DNA from 2 places in the Cellulomonas sp. P24 genome. Region 2 is predicted to be linked to the other one. Evidence: predicted binding sites of a transcription regulator. Region 2 holds the regulator's gene; the other holds the start of a gene.
What was found. Region 2 encodes HrcA, which represses chaperone genes, less so after heat shock. Its sites were predicted from a motif close to TTNGCACTCGNNNNNNNCGAGTGCNAA; they were not measured.
Positions count from the first base shown of each region.

Region 1: a site for HrcA is predicted at 4,162-4,188, ahead of groES (co-chaperone GroES). Genes of this name have one in related genera too.

Region 1 is NZ_JAJDFX010000002.1:1,522,764-1,529,873, reverse strand. Features, by position in the region: gene LJB74_RS07095 (malonic semialdehyde reductase) at 1-493, opposite strand, end outside; gene tsaD (tRNA (adenosine(37)-N6)-threonylcarbamoyltransferase complex transferase subunit TsaD) at 606-1,676, shown strand; gene LJB74_RS07085 (glutamate--cysteine ligase) at 1,694-2,830, opposite strand; partial or broken gene LJB74_RS07080 (SAM-dependent methyltransferase) at 2,917-4,096, opposite strand; gene groES (co-chaperone GroES) at 4,334-4,630, shown strand; gene LJB74_RS07070 (WhiB family transcriptional regulator) at 4,751-5,041, opposite strand; gene LJB74_RS07065 (MerR family transcriptional regulator) at 5,302-6,264, shown strand; gene LJB74_RS07060 (response regulator transcription factor) at 6,437-7,084, shown strand.
Region 2 is NZ_JAJDFX010000002.1:3,580,479-3,587,588, forward strand. Features, by position in the region: gene lepA (translation elongation factor 4) at 1-1,688, shown strand, start outside; partial or broken gene hemW (radical SAM family heme chaperone HemW) at 1,685-2,925, shown strand; gene LJB74_RS16740 (hypothetical protein) at 3,215-3,937, shown strand; gene LJB74_RS16745 (DUF2510 domain-containing protein) at 3,970-4,425, shown strand; gene LJB74_RS16750 (DUF3097 domain-containing protein) at 4,447-5,337, opposite strand; gene hrcA (heat-inducible transcriptional repressor HrcA) at 5,541-6,572, shown strand; gene dnaJ (molecular chaperone DnaJ) at 6,638-7,110, shown strand, end outside.

The DNA.
Region 1 (7,110 bases), 2.1 Mb from region 2:
TGCCGCCCATCGGGCCGACGTGCAGGCCGACGGCGCGCAGGGCGACGATCAGGTAACCGATCTGGATCAGGGCCGACGTGCGTGCCATCCCGAGTCGCTTCTCCGCGTCGCCGGCGAACCTGTCCCGCGCGTCCGGCTGGTGCGGTACCAGGGTGGCGAGGCGCTCGTGGAAGTCGGTGTCGGCGGCGGCGACGATCGTCAGCGGTGCGGCGAGCACGCGAGCGCGGTTGCCCTCGGACATGTGGGCGGCGAGCCGCTCGCGGGCCTCGGGGGAGCGGACGAGCAGCAGTCGCAGCGGGCTCGTGTTCATGGCGGTCGGACCCCATCGGAGCAGGTCGTACGCGGCACGGATCTGCTCGTCCGAGACGGGCTCGTCCGTGAACGTGTTCACGGTGCGAGCGGCCCTGAACAGCAGGTCCGCGGTGGTGTCGTCGATCGCGAGGGTGCCCGCGTCGATGTCGAGGGAGTCGAGGGCCTGCGCGTCGATGGTCACGGTTGCTTGAACGGTCAAATTGTTTGCCGGATTCCGTCGTCGACTGTGACCCCGATCACGTCCGCCGTCCCCGACTGCCGCGGACGGCGTGCGCGCCGACTACCCTGACCGCATGGCTGACGCGCTGGTTCCCGCCCCTCTCGTCCTCGGGATCGAGACCTCGTGCGACGAGACCGGCGTCGCCGTCGTGCGGGTCGGGCCGGACTCGTCCGAGCTGCTGTTCGACGCCGTCGCGAGCTCGATGGACGAGCACGCCCGGTTCGGTGGGATCATCCCGGAGATCGCCTCACGGGCGCACCTCGAGGCGATGATCCCGACGATCGAGCATGCGCTCGCAGGCGCCGGCGTCGGGCTGACGGACCTCGACGCGATCGCGGTCACGGCCGGCCCCGGTCTGGTGGGGCCGCTGACGGTCGGCGCTGCGGCGGCGAAGGCCCTGGCGGTCGCGCTGGACGTCCCGCTCTACGGGGTGAACCACGTGATCGGGCACGCTGCGGTCGACGAGCTCGTGCACGGGCCGTTCCCCGAGCGGCTGATGGCCCTCGTCGTGTCCGGCGGGCACTCGAGCCTCCTGCTGGTCGACGACATCGTCACCGGCGTCACCGAGCTCGGCTCGACGCTCGACGACGCCGCCGGCGAGGCTTTCGACAAGGTCGGCCGCCTGCTCGGGCTGCCGTATCCCGGCGGCCCGCACATCGACCGCCTCGCACGGGAGGGTGACCCGACGGCGATCCGCTTCCCGCGCGGACTGACCGCCGCGAAGGACCAGGCAGCGCACGCGTACGACTTCTCGTTCTCCGGGCTCAAGACGGCGGTGGCCCGCTGGGTGGAGGCGCGTCAGGACGCCGGCGAGGAGATCCCGCTCCACGACGTCGCGGCGTCGTTCGCCGATGCGGTCGCCGACGTCCTCACGGCCAAGACGATCGCAGCCTGCCGACGGCACGGCGTCGACACGCTCGTGATCGGTGGAGGCTTCTCCGCGAACTCGCAGCTGCGCGACCTCGCTGCCGTCCGCTGCGCCGAGGCGGGCATCGAGCTGCGCATCCCCCCGATCCGCTTCTGCACCGACAACGGCGCGATGATCGCCGCGGTCGGGGCGGCCGCCGTGCGGCGCGGCCTGCCGCCGTCGGCCCTGGACCTGCCCGTCGACTCGTCGATGCCGCTCGAGCTCGTCCTCGTCTGAGCAGTCGCCGGCTCGCCCTACAGGGGGCGTCCCGCCCGCATCTCGGCGACGAGCGACGCGACGACCGCATCGAGCTCGCCTCCGGCCCGCCGCGCGGCGGCGCGCTGCCGCTGGTAGCTCGCACCGCGGCGCAGGATCACCCGGACCGAGTCGAGCTCAGCGGAGCAGCCGAGACGCTCCGCCACCGGCTCGAGGTCGGCCAGGAGCTGGGTGACGGCATCGGTGACGAGCCCCTCCTCGCCTGACGAGTCGAGGATGATGATCGCGTCCATGCCGTAGCGCGCCGAGCGCCACTTGTTCTCCTGCGCGAACCATGGCGGGATCGTGGGCAACGGCTTGCCCTCGTCGAGGAGGGTCGAGTAGTGCTCGACGAGGCAGTGGGTGAGCGCGGCGAGCGCCTTGACCTCGGTGATGTTCGACGCGCCGTCGCAGATCCGCATCTCGAGAGTGCCGAAGCGCGGCGACGGCCGGATGTCCCACCGGACCTCGTCGAACTGGTCGATCACCCCGGTGTGCAGCATGTCCGCGACGTACGCCTCGAGCTGCTCCCAGCGTTCGAACTGGAAGCCCAGCCCCGCCGTCGGGAGCTGCTGGAACATCAGGGCGCGGTTCGACGCGTACCCGGTGTCCTTGCCGCCCCAGAACGGCGACGACGCCGAGAGGGACTGCAGGTGCGCGAACGTCGTGACCATCGCGCGCGAGATCGGCAGCACCTTGTCGCGGTCCTCGATGCCCACGTGCACGTGCACGCCGTAGATGAGCATCTGGCGGCCCCACCACTGCGTGCGGTCGATCAGGGTCGCGTAGCGCTCCTTGTCCGTCACCTTCTGGTGGGCCCACTGCGCGAACGGGTGCGTCCCCGCGCACATCAGCTCGACGCGCAGCGGGTCGGTGACCGTCCGTACCTCGGCGATCGCGCGCTCGAGGTCGTTGCCGGCCTCGCCGACCGTCCGGCACACCCCGGAGACCACCTCGACGGTGTTGAGCAGCAGCTCCTGCCGGATGCTCGGGTGCTCGCCGCCCTCGGGCGGGCGCACCGCGTCGAGGACGGTCTGCGCGACCTGCCGGAGGTCGCCCGAGTCCTTGTCGACGAGCGCGAGCTCCCACTCGATGCCCACGCTCGAGCGAGCGGACCGGGCGAACGGGATCTCCATGGGGACCATCCTGCCGTGCGGTGGCGGATGCGGGACCGTTCCCGGGGTGTCGGGTCCGGCGGACCCGCCGGATCGGGTCTGCCGGGTCAGACGGGGTCGACGAGCAGGACGACCTGGCGGCCCGCGACGCGGGTCAGCACGATCGTGGCCTCGGCGCTGCCGCGCAGGTCGAGCTGGGCGCGCAGCTGCTCGGGGACGACGGCCGTGCCGCGCTTCTTGATCGTCAGCCGCCCGACGTCGCGACTGCGCAGGTACGCCCGGAGGCGCTTGAGACCGAACGGCTGCGTGTCGAGGACCCGGTACGCAGTGGCGAGGGGTGTCGCGTGCTGCTGGTCGGCGGTCACGTAAGCGATCGTCGGGTCGATGAGCCGACCGTCGATCAGCTGCGCGAGCTCACCGACGAGCCCGGCACGGATCACCGCTCCGTCCGGCTCGTACAGGTACTCGCCGACCGCACCGACCGGAGCCGGGCCGAGGGCGGCGTCCGCACGCAGCGCGTGGGCGCCCCCCGTCGCGCAGCACGAGGGCGCTCCGCCCGGGGCCCTGAGGTGCGAGCGGCCCGAACCAGAGCCCGGCCTCGACGACGTCGCCGTCGACCGAGACCCACTGCGTCTCGGCGTCCGCGGGGAGCGCGCCGTGCGGGATCCCCGGGCCGACCTTCACGCCGAGGGCCGGTACCCGGGACCGCACGGCGAGCACGGCGTCCAGGGGCGGGGAGTAGGCCGTCGGGTCGTGGACCCGGCTGCCGGAGGTCGTCCGGCGCGCCGGGTCGGCGTAGGCGCCGTCGATCCCGGTGAGGTCGACGGTCAGCGAGTTGGCGTGCCGCACCTCGGACTCGGGGAAGTGCCGCAGGTTGACCGTCGCGAGGGCGGCGGTCACCTCGTCGGCGTCGATCGCCAGCACGCGCAGGCCCATGCCGGCGAAGGCCATCGCGTCCGCGCCGATCCCGCAGGTGAGGTCCGCCACGTGGGTGATCCCGGCGGCGACGTAGCGCTGCGCGTGACGTGCCGCGACCTCGAGGCGGGTCGCCTGCTCGAGGCCGGCCTGGGTGAAGAGCATGCCGTCGGCGAATGCGCCGAGCTTGTCGTGCGCCTTGGCGCGCAGGCGGGACTGGGTCAGCGCCGCGGCGACGAGGTCCGGGTCGAGCCCTTCGCGCCGCAACCGCTCGGAGATCGCGAGCGTGCGCGACTCGTCGTACGGCGGGAGCGCGCCGAGGAGGGCCCAGCCCTGGGGGCTCAGGAGGTGGGTCACGGCGGCGGCGTCCATGCCCGCGATCCTTCCACGTACGGCGGCGGTCGGATCGGCGCGGGGACGGGCGACGAGCAGGCCTGTTGGCACTCGCCTTGACCGAGTGCTAGGTCGCGCCTAGATTTGCTGCTGGCACACTCCGCAGGAGAGTGCCAGCTGCGCTGGTCGGTCTGTCCGGCACCCGCGACGACGGGCGGCCCTGCGGTGCGGCATCGGACATCACTGAAGAACTCACATGCGAAGGGGAGGTCCGCTGTGTCGGTCTCCATCAAGCCGCTCGAGGACCGGATCGTCGTCAAGACTCTCGAGGCAGAGCAGACGACGGCCTCTGGTCTTGTCATCCCGGACAGTGCCAAGGAGAAGCCCCAGGAGGGCGAGGTCCTCGCTGTCGGCCCGGGTCGTGTCGACGACAACGGCAACCGCATCCCGCTGGATGTGGCCGTGGGCGACAAGGTCATCTACAGCAAGTACGGCGGGACCGAGGTGAAGTACTCCGGTGAGGAGTACCTGATCCTCTCGGCGCGCGACATCCTCGCGATCGTCGTCAAGTAACGCTGCGGTTCCTGCACGGCCGGTCGCCCGTCGACCGGAGCGTATGACGAGGCCCCGCCCGGCAGCTGCCGGGCGGGGCCTCGTCATGTCCGTGGTGCGTCGCGCCAGGGGGTACGGGTCTCAGCCGGCCCGGCGCACCGGGTTGGCCAGGATCGCGACGCGCTCGTCCTCGGAGAGGCCACCCCACACGCCGTAGGGTTCGCGGACGGAGAGGGACTGGCGTCGGCACTGCTCGAGCACCCGGCAGGTCGCACACACGGCCTTGGCCGCCTCCGCGCGCCGGCGGCGTGCGGCGCCGCGCTCGCCCTCCGGGTGGAAGAACAGCGTGGGGTCGGCCTCGCGGCAGGCTCCGTCGAACTGCCACTCCCACAGATCCATCACTGGACCGGGCAGTCGTGAGATCTCGGCCATCTGCACTCCTCCACGTCGTGCGCCGGTGCCCGTCGCCCCGGTCATCCGTGACGACGTTCTGTCGGTGAGTCCGAGCGGCGGCGATGCGGCGCCGTCGACCTCATCTGCGTTGCCACGCTATAACCGCGTCATAAGTTGTTCAAGGCTCTGGTCAGATCTGGTTCAGATCTGCGGCGTGTCGCGATCGGTTGGAACGATTCGCCCCGTTTCACCCGGTGGGCCGACGTGCGTTCGCCACGCACCGTGGGCACAATCGAGGCATGCCCAGCTCCGCGCACCCTCGTGGCTCGGCCGGGCAACCGGCCTCGGGCGAGCCGACGGCGCCGGCCCTCACCGTCGCCGCGGTCGCACGTCGCCTCGGCGTCGCGCCCGCGACGCTGCGCACCTGGGACCGCCGCTACCGCCTCGGACCCTCGGCGCACCTGGCCGGCTCGCATCGTCGGTACACCGGTGACGACGTGGCCCGGCTCATGGTCATGCGCAGCCTCACGCTGGACGGCGTCGCGCCGTCCGAGGCCGCTCGGGTCGCGCTCGCGGCCGCGCCCGGCGGGGACGTCGCGCAGCTCGGTGACGCGCGCGGCGCGTATCTCGTCTCGGTCTCGTCGCGCGACCGTTCCACGCCGACCGCGGTCGTCGACGCCGTGCTCGCCGGCGACGAGGCGACCTCTCGACGACTGCTCGAGTTCTCCGACAACGACGACGTGCTCTCGTGGTGGAGCGAGCTGGTCGAACCTGCCCGTGCCGGCCTGGCGACCCGCACGGTCCTCGGACGACCGGGGGAGGACCCCGACGCGGTGCTCTACGGGGCGGTGCTCGGGGCGCTCCGGCGGCGGAGAGCACGCGGTTCCGCCTCGTCCGAACGGAACGCCGTCGTGCTCCTGCTCGCCGGGCCGGGCGAGGCCCGGCCGGTCGGCCTGCATGTGCTCGCGGCGGCGCTGTCCGACCGTGAGGTGGATGCACGGGTGGTCACCGGCGTGCTCGAGCCTCACCGCGTGCTCGAGATCTCCGCGATGACGAACCCCGCTGCGGTCGTCCTGCTCTCCGACGGGAGCTCGCCGGACCTGACGGTCGTGCACGCCCTGCACGAGGCCCGCCCGGAGCTGCCGTTGTTCTTGTCCGTCGCCGACGAACCCTCCGCGGTTGCGCTCCCGTGGGGGCCGATCGTGCACCGCAACCGGAGCCTCACCGGGCTGCTCCACGAGGTCCTCGCAGTCTGTCCCTGATGCCCTGCCACCAGGGGTGATCCTTTTCACCCCGGTCCAGGGCTCACCTCGGGGGCCCGACGGGTCGATACCTGAAGGACCAACGCGGAACCGGACCAGGCTGGGACTGCGGCACAGAGCGAGAGGGGACCCCCGAATGGGCGGTGTCGTGGTGTGCCACGGGTCATCGGCGGTGCGCGATCGACTGGTCACTGCGGCGCACGGCGTCCCGGGGCTCGCCCCGGTGCGGTCGGCGGCGTCTGCGGAAGAGCTGCTCGTGCTCGCGCGCCGCGCCGCGCCGACGATCGTGCTGCTCGACGCCCACCTTCCCGGCACCGGACCGGTCGAGGCGATCCGCCGGCTGCGGATGGTCGCGGACGGGACGACCGTCGTCATGCTCGCGGTCCCCGGTGACGAGGTCGCTCTCGACCGGGCCATCCACCTGGGTGCGCGCGGCTACCTGGCACCGGATGTCGGCGTCCCCGAGCTTGCCGCGGTGGTCGCCCACCTCACGACGGGACCGGTCCTCCACGCGCGCGTGGACGGGACGGCGCCTGCCGCGCCCCAGCCGCCGCGCAGCCCGACCAGCGCGCGTGCGCAGGTCGCCTCGATGAGCGCTCACTCCCCGAGACCAGTCGCCACCGAGACGGTCCTCACGAAGCGCGAGCTCGAGGTCCTCACCGGGATGAGCAACGGTCGCTCGAACTCGCAGATCGGGGCCGAGCTGTTCCTCAGCGAGGACACCGTCAAGACCCACGCCCGTCGGCTCTTCCGCAAGCTGGGCGCCGCCGACCGTGCGCAGGCCGTCGCGATCGGCATCCGCCGCGGCCTGATCAGCTGACCCGGCGGGCTCCGGGGCGCGCTCGA
Region 2 (7,110 bases):
AGCGGGGCATCACGATCAAGTCCCAGGCGGTCCGCATGCCCTGGGCGGTGGTCGACACGTCCGGCGGGTCGACGCCGTACGCCCTCAACATGATCGACACCCCGGGGCACGTCGACTTCACCTACGAGGTCTCGCGCTCGCTCGCGGCGTGCGAGGGCGCGGTGCTGCTCGTCGACGCGGCGCAGGGCATCGAGGCGCAGACCCTCGCGAACCTGTACCTCGCGATGGAGAACGACCTCACGATCATCCCGGTGCTCAACAAGATCGACCTGCCGGCCGCCCAGCCCGAGAAGTACGCCGACGAGATCGCCGGCCTGGTCGGCGGCGACCCGGAGGACGTGCTGCGCGTGTCCGGCAAGACCGGCGCCGGCGTCCTGGAGCTGCTCGACCGGATCGTCGAACGCGTGCCGGCCCCCGGCGGTGACCCTGACGCGCCGGCACGGGCGATGATCTTCGACTCGGTCTACGACACCTACCGCGGTGTCGTGACCTACGTGCGCGTCGTCGACGGTCAGCTCAGCCCCCGCGAGCGGATCGTCATGATGTCCACCCGCGCGACGCACGAGCTGCTCGAGATCGGCGTGATCTCGCCCGAGCCGATCCCGACGGGTGGGCTCGGCATCGGGGAGGTCGGGTACCTCATCACCGGCGTCAAGGACGTGCGCCAGTCCAAGGTCGGCGACACGGTCACCAACGCGAGCAAGCCGGCCGAGACGGCGCTCGCCGAGTACCACGACCCCCGTCCGATGGTCTTCTCGGGGCTCTACCCGATCGACGGGTCGGACTACCCGTTGCTGCGCGACGCCCTCGACAAGCTCAAGCTGAACGACGCGGCGCTGCACTACGAGCCCGAGACCTCGGTCGCCCTCGGGTTCGGGTTCCGGGTCGGGTTCCTCGGGCTGCTGCACCTGGAGATCGTGCGCGAGCGGCTCGAGCGCGAGTTCAACCTCGACCTGATCTCGACCGCCCCGAACGTCGTCTACGAGGTCACCCTCGAGGACCGGTCGGTGCTGACGGTGACGAACCCGAGCGAGTTCCCCGGCGGCAAGATCGTCGAGGTGCGCGAACCGATCGTGAAGGCGACGATCCTCGCGCCGAGCGAGTTCATCGGCTCGATCATGGAGCTGTGCCAGGAGCGGCGCGGCACGATGCAGGGGATGGACTACCTGTCCGCCGACCGCGTCGAGCTGCGGTACGTGCTGCCCCTCGCGGAGATCGTCTTCGACTTCTTCGACCAGCTGAAGTCCAAGACCCGCGGTTACGCGTCGCTCGACTACGAGCCGTCCGGCGAGCAGGCCGCCGACCTCGTCAAGGTGGACATCCTGCTCCAGGGTGAGCAGGTCGACGCGTTCAGCTCGATCGTGCACAAGGACAAGGCGTACGCGTACGGCGTGATGATGACCGGCAAGCTGCGTGAGCTGATCCCGCGCCAGCAGTTCGAGGTGCCGATCCAGGCGGCGATCGGTGCCCGCGTGATCGCCCGCGAGACGATCCGCGCCATGCGCAAGGACGTGCTCGCCAAGTGCTACGGCGGGGACATCACCCGCAAGCGCAAGCTCCTCGAGAAGCAGAAGGAGGGCAAGAAGCGCATGAAGACCATCGGCCGCGTCGACGTCCCCCAGGAGGCCTTCATCGCGGCGCTCTCCTCCGACGCCTCGGGCGGCAAGGACACCAAGGACAAGAAGTGAGCCCGGCCCTGCCCGACGGCGAGCCCGCTCCGGAGGACGGCGCGCTCCCGGCGATGGTGGTGGACGGCGCGGCGACGCGGGACTTCGGGGTCTACCTGCACGTGCCGTTCTGCACCGTGCGCTGCGGCTACTGCGACTTCAACACCTACACCGCGACCGAGCTCGGCGGCGGCGCGAGCCGGGACGCCTACGCGTCGACCGCCCTGCGCGAGATCGCGCTCGGGGGCGAGGTCATGCGCCGCGCGGGACTGCCCGACCGGCCTGCTGCGACGGTGTTCGTCGGGGGCGGGACGCCCACGGTCCTGCCGGTCGCCGACCTCGCCATGCTGCTCGACGGAGTCCGTGACACGTGGGGGCTGGCCGACGACGCCGAGGTGACGACCGAGGCCAACCCGGACTCCGTGGGCCCGGACGAGCTCGAGGGGCTGGCCGCCGCCGGCTTCACCCGCGTGTCCTTCGGCATGCAGTCGGCGGTGCCGCACGTCCTGGCCACGCTCGAGCGCACGCACGACCCACGCCGGGTGCCCGACGTCGTGCGCTGGGCGCGGGACGTCGGTCTTGCGGTGTCCCTCGACCTGATCTACGGCACGCCGGGGGAGTCGGTGGACGACTGGCGTGCGAGCGTCGAGGCGGCACTCGCGACCGGGGTCGACCACGTGTCTGCGTATGCGCTGGTCGTCGAGCCGGGCACCCGGATGGCTACCCAGGTGCGCCGGGGGAGCTCACCCTGCCCACCGAGGACGACCAGGCCCTCAAGTACGAGATCGCCGACGACCTGCTCGCCGACGCGGGTCTGCACTGGTACGAGGTCAGCAACTGGGCGCGGACGACGGCGCACGCGTGCCGGCACAACCTCGCCTACTGGCGGGGCGCGGACTGGTGGGGTGTCGGACCCGGTGCCCACAGCCACGTCGGCGGGGTGCGCTGGTGGAACGTCAAGCACCCGCGTGCGTACGCGGCGCGGCTCGCGGACGGGCTGAGCCCGGCGGCCGGTCGTGAGGTGCTCGACGACGACTCCGCCCGGCTCGAACGGGTGATGCTCGGCGTCCGGCTCAGCGGCGGTCTGCCGCTCGGCGAGCTCGGGCCCGAGTCCCGGCGGGGCGTCGCCGCCCTGGTGGCGGACGGGCTCGTCGACGGTGGCGCGGCACTCGGCGCGGACGGCCAGGGGCGTCGCGTGCTCCTCACCCGTCGAGGGCGGCTCCTGGCCGATGCGGTGGTCCGGGCCCTCACCGACTAGGTGGGACACAGCCTGCTCATACGCAGGTCCTTGACACGACCTCCACATTTCGATTCTCTGTCAGCGGTGCGGGTGGTTCGACCGGAGTCACCTGCGATCGGACCGAAGGATGACCATGACCGAGAACGGACCGGGCGGCACGCCGCGCGACGAGAACGAGCCTCAGCAGCCTCCTGCGGGTGCAGTCCCGCCGCCCGGGGCGTACCCTCCGCCGCCTGGCGCGTACCCCCCTCCGCCCGCGGGCAGCTACCCGCCGCCCCCTGGTGGTGGCTACGGTCCCCCCGGAGCGATGCCGCCGGCACCTCAGCCCTACGGTGCCCCCGGCGGCCCGCAGGCGGTCGGTATCGGTGAGGCGTTCAACTACGGCTGGACCAAGTTCACCGCGAACGTCGGGCCGATCCTCCTGGCGGTGCTCGTCTACGGTGCGGTGATCGCCGTCATCGGTGGCGCGTTCTACTTCGCGCTCATCGCGTCAGCGGTGACGGCAGCGAACAACGACCCGTACGGCAGCTCGTCGGGGATGTTCGGTGCCGGCTTCGGCTTCGGGTCGATCGTCTTCTACATCGTGATCATCCTTCTCGGGTATTTGGCCCAGGCCGGGATGGTCCGCGGCGCCCTGCACATCACGTACGGCCGGCCGCTCGAGTTCAAGACCTTCTTCCAGTTCGACAACCTCGGGGGAGTCATCGGGGCGTCGCTGCTGATCGGCCTCGGCACCGGTGTCGGAGTGGTGCTGTGCGTCCTCCCGGGCATCGTGTTCGCGTTCTTCGCCCAGTTCGCCCTGTACTTCGTCCTCGACAAGCAGCAGGGCGCGGTCGAGGCGATCAAGTCGAGCTTCTCGTTGGTCAACAAGAACCTCGGGACGGTCGTCGTGCTCTTCCTTGCCGTCTACGTCGTGCAGGCCATCGGTGCGCTGGTCTGCGGTGTCGGCCAGCTGATCGCGTTCCCGCTCACGATGATCGCGACGGCCTACATGTACCGCCGCATGCTCGGCGAGCCCGTCGCCCCCTGACGGAGGCGTCCTGAACCGAGAGCAGCACACGCATGACGCAGGGGCCGTCGCCCCACCCCGGGTCGGGGTACCTCCACGGCGTGAGCGCCGGGTGGTACCCCGACCCGTCCGGTGACTGGCAGCTCCGCTGGTGGGACGGGGTCCTGTGGTCCGCGGACGTCGTCACCGGGACGTACCGCAGCCGGGAGCCGATCGGGCAGGTGGCGGTGCCGGCCGTCGAGCAGGTGCTGTGGGACGGCGAGGGGCACCGGTTGACGACGCACCGCATCTGGGTCCACGAGCCCGGCACCGGACGGCCTCCCGAGGAGCTGCCGCTCTGGACGATCGCCTCGGTCGACGCCACCGAGTCCCGGGTCACGATGTCGGTCGCGTACCCGGGCTACGGCGGTCGCGTGACGTACGTGATCCGCTCGGCGTCGGCACCGCTGCTCGGCGCCCTGGTGCACGCATGGGCCAACCGGAACCGTCGTGCCGCGATGCGGCTCTGACCGGAGGCCGCTCGGCGCCGGTCAGGGAGCGGTGACGAAGTCGATCAGCTCCTCGACCCGCCCGAGGAGCGACGGCTCGAGGTCCGCGTAGGACCGCACGGATCCCAGGATCCGTTGCCAGGCCCGTGCGACGTCCGCCTGATCCGCGGCCGGCCAGCCGAGCTCGCGGAGGATGCCGTGCTTCCACTCGACGCCACGCTCGATCGTCGGCCAGCCGGAGAGCCCGAGGCGTTCCGGCCGGACGGCCTGCCACACGTCGACATACGGGTGCCCCAGCACGACGACCGTCCCGCGAGGCGCGGCGCGCATGACCGCCTCAGCGATGCGACTCTCCTTGCTCCCGGGCACGAGGTGGTCGACCAGCACGCCGAGGCGACGGCCGGGCTCGGGTGCGAAGTCCCGCACCGCGTCCGGCAGGTTGTCGACACCGTCGAGCAGCTCGACCACCACGCCCTCGATCCGCAGGTCGTCGCCCCACACCTTCTCCACGAGCTCGGCGTCGTGCTTGCCCTCGACCCAGATGCGTGACCCACGGGCGACGCGTGCGCGTGCCCCGGCGACCGCACGTGACCCCGACGCGGTCCGGGTGGGCGCCGACGGCGCCGGCACCGGCCGCGGCGGCGTGAGCTCGACGGGTGCGCCGTCCACCCAGAAGCCCGGTCCGAGCGGGAACGTGCGGGTGCGTCCGCGCCGGTCCTCGAGGACGACGACGTGAAGACCGCCCGACTTCTCGACGCGGGTCACCGCACCGACCCAGCCGGTCGTGACCTCCTCGACCACCAGGCCCTGCTCGGCCGGTGTCGGCACCGAGCGGCGCGCCGTCCGATGGCCCGTCGTGGGCGTCGACAGCACGTCGGAGCCGTAGCGGTCGGGACGGTCCGGGCGCGTCGAGGCAGGGGGTCGGGACGTCACCCGGGAAGCCTAGGACGCGCACCGGCGTTCACCGAGGAGGCGGTGTGCGGGCGTCGTCCCCGACACGCGCGGCTCGGCCGCGTAGAATTGGCACTCGCCACCCCGGAGTGCCACCGGGAGGCGAGGAAGGCGAGCGACCGAACACGACCGCCGCACCGGGCAGATCACCCGGCGCGACACCGACACGACGCAGGGAGGTCACGGTGAGCGACGACCGCAGGCTCGACGTGCTGCGCGCGATCGTCGAGGACTACGTGGTCACGCGTGAACCCGTCGGCTCGCGCGCACTCGTGGAACGGCACTCCCTCGGGGTCTCGTCGGCGACGATCCGCAACGACATGGCTGCCCTCGAGGAAGGGGGCTACATCGTCCAGCCCCACACGTCGGCCGGTCGCGTGCCGACGGATCGTGGGTACCGGCTGTTCGTCGACCGGCTCGCAACCGTCAAGGCGATGTCGAGCCCGGAGAAGCGGGCCATCCAGTCGTTCCTCGAGGAAGCGGTGGACCTCGACGACGTGGTCGACCGTGCCGTGCGCCTGCTCGCGCAGCTCACCCAGCAGGTCGCCGTCGTCCAGTACCCGTCGCTCCGCCGGTCGGCCCTGCGTCACCTCGAGCTCGTCGACCTCGGCGAGCACCGGCTCCTGGTCGTCATCATCACCGACACCGGCCGCGTCGAGCAGCGCACCCTGGACCTCACGACGATCGCCCCTGCGCTCTCCGAGGAGACCGTCGCGCTGCTGCGGGTACGCCTCAACGTCGTCGCGACGGGCCGGCGGCTCTCCGAGCTCGTCGTCCCGCTCGGCGAGCTCGCGGAGGCGTTCCCGAGCACGGACCAGGCGCTGGTCCGGGCCGTGGTCCAGGTCGTCGAGGAGACGCTCGCCGAGGAGAGCGAGGAGCGTCTGGTGCTCGCCGGCACGGCGAACCTCGCCCGGACCGGTGCGCACGACTTCACGCACACGCTCGGCCCGGTCCTCGAGGCCCTCGAGGAGCAGGTCGTGCTGCTCCGGCTGCTCAGCGAGATGGCCGACGACGCCGCGAGCGTGTCCGTGCGGATCGGGCGCGAGACGCACCACGAAGGGCTGGTCGAGACCAGCTTCGTGACGAGCGGGTACGGCGGAGACGACGCCAGCCTCGCGCGGATCGGGTCGATCGGCCCGCTGCGCATGGACTACCCGGGCACGATCGCATCCGTCCGTGCGGTCGCCCGGTACCTCTCCCGGGTCCTCGCCGGGTGAGCCGCACTCCCGTGACCTCCGCCGGCCGCCGCCGGTCCACCCATGTCCCCTGCAGGAAGTGATCAGTGAGCGACTACTACCAGATCCTCGGCGTGCCGCGCGACGCGAGCACCGACCAGATCAAGAAGGCCTACCGCAAGCTCGCGCGTGAGCTCCACCCGGACGTCGCGGGCGAGGGCATGCAGACCGAGGACCGGTTCAAGGACGTCTCGCGTGCCTACGAGGTGCTCTCCAACCCGGAGAAGCGGCAGGCCTACGACATGGGGGCCGACCCGTCCGCACCTGGTGGCGGCATGGGCGGTGGCTTCGGCTTCCAGGACATCTTCGAGACGTTCTTCGGTGCGGCGCAGTCGGCCGGTCAGCGCGGCCCGATCCCGCGCGCACGTCGCGGCCAGGACGCCCTGCTCCGGCTCGACATCGACCTCGCCGAGGCGGCCTTCGGTGCGCACCGCGAGCTCCAGGTCGACACCGCGGTGCTGTGCCCGACGTGCGAGGGCTCGTGCTGCCGACCCGGGAGCTCGCCGCGCACCTGTGACGT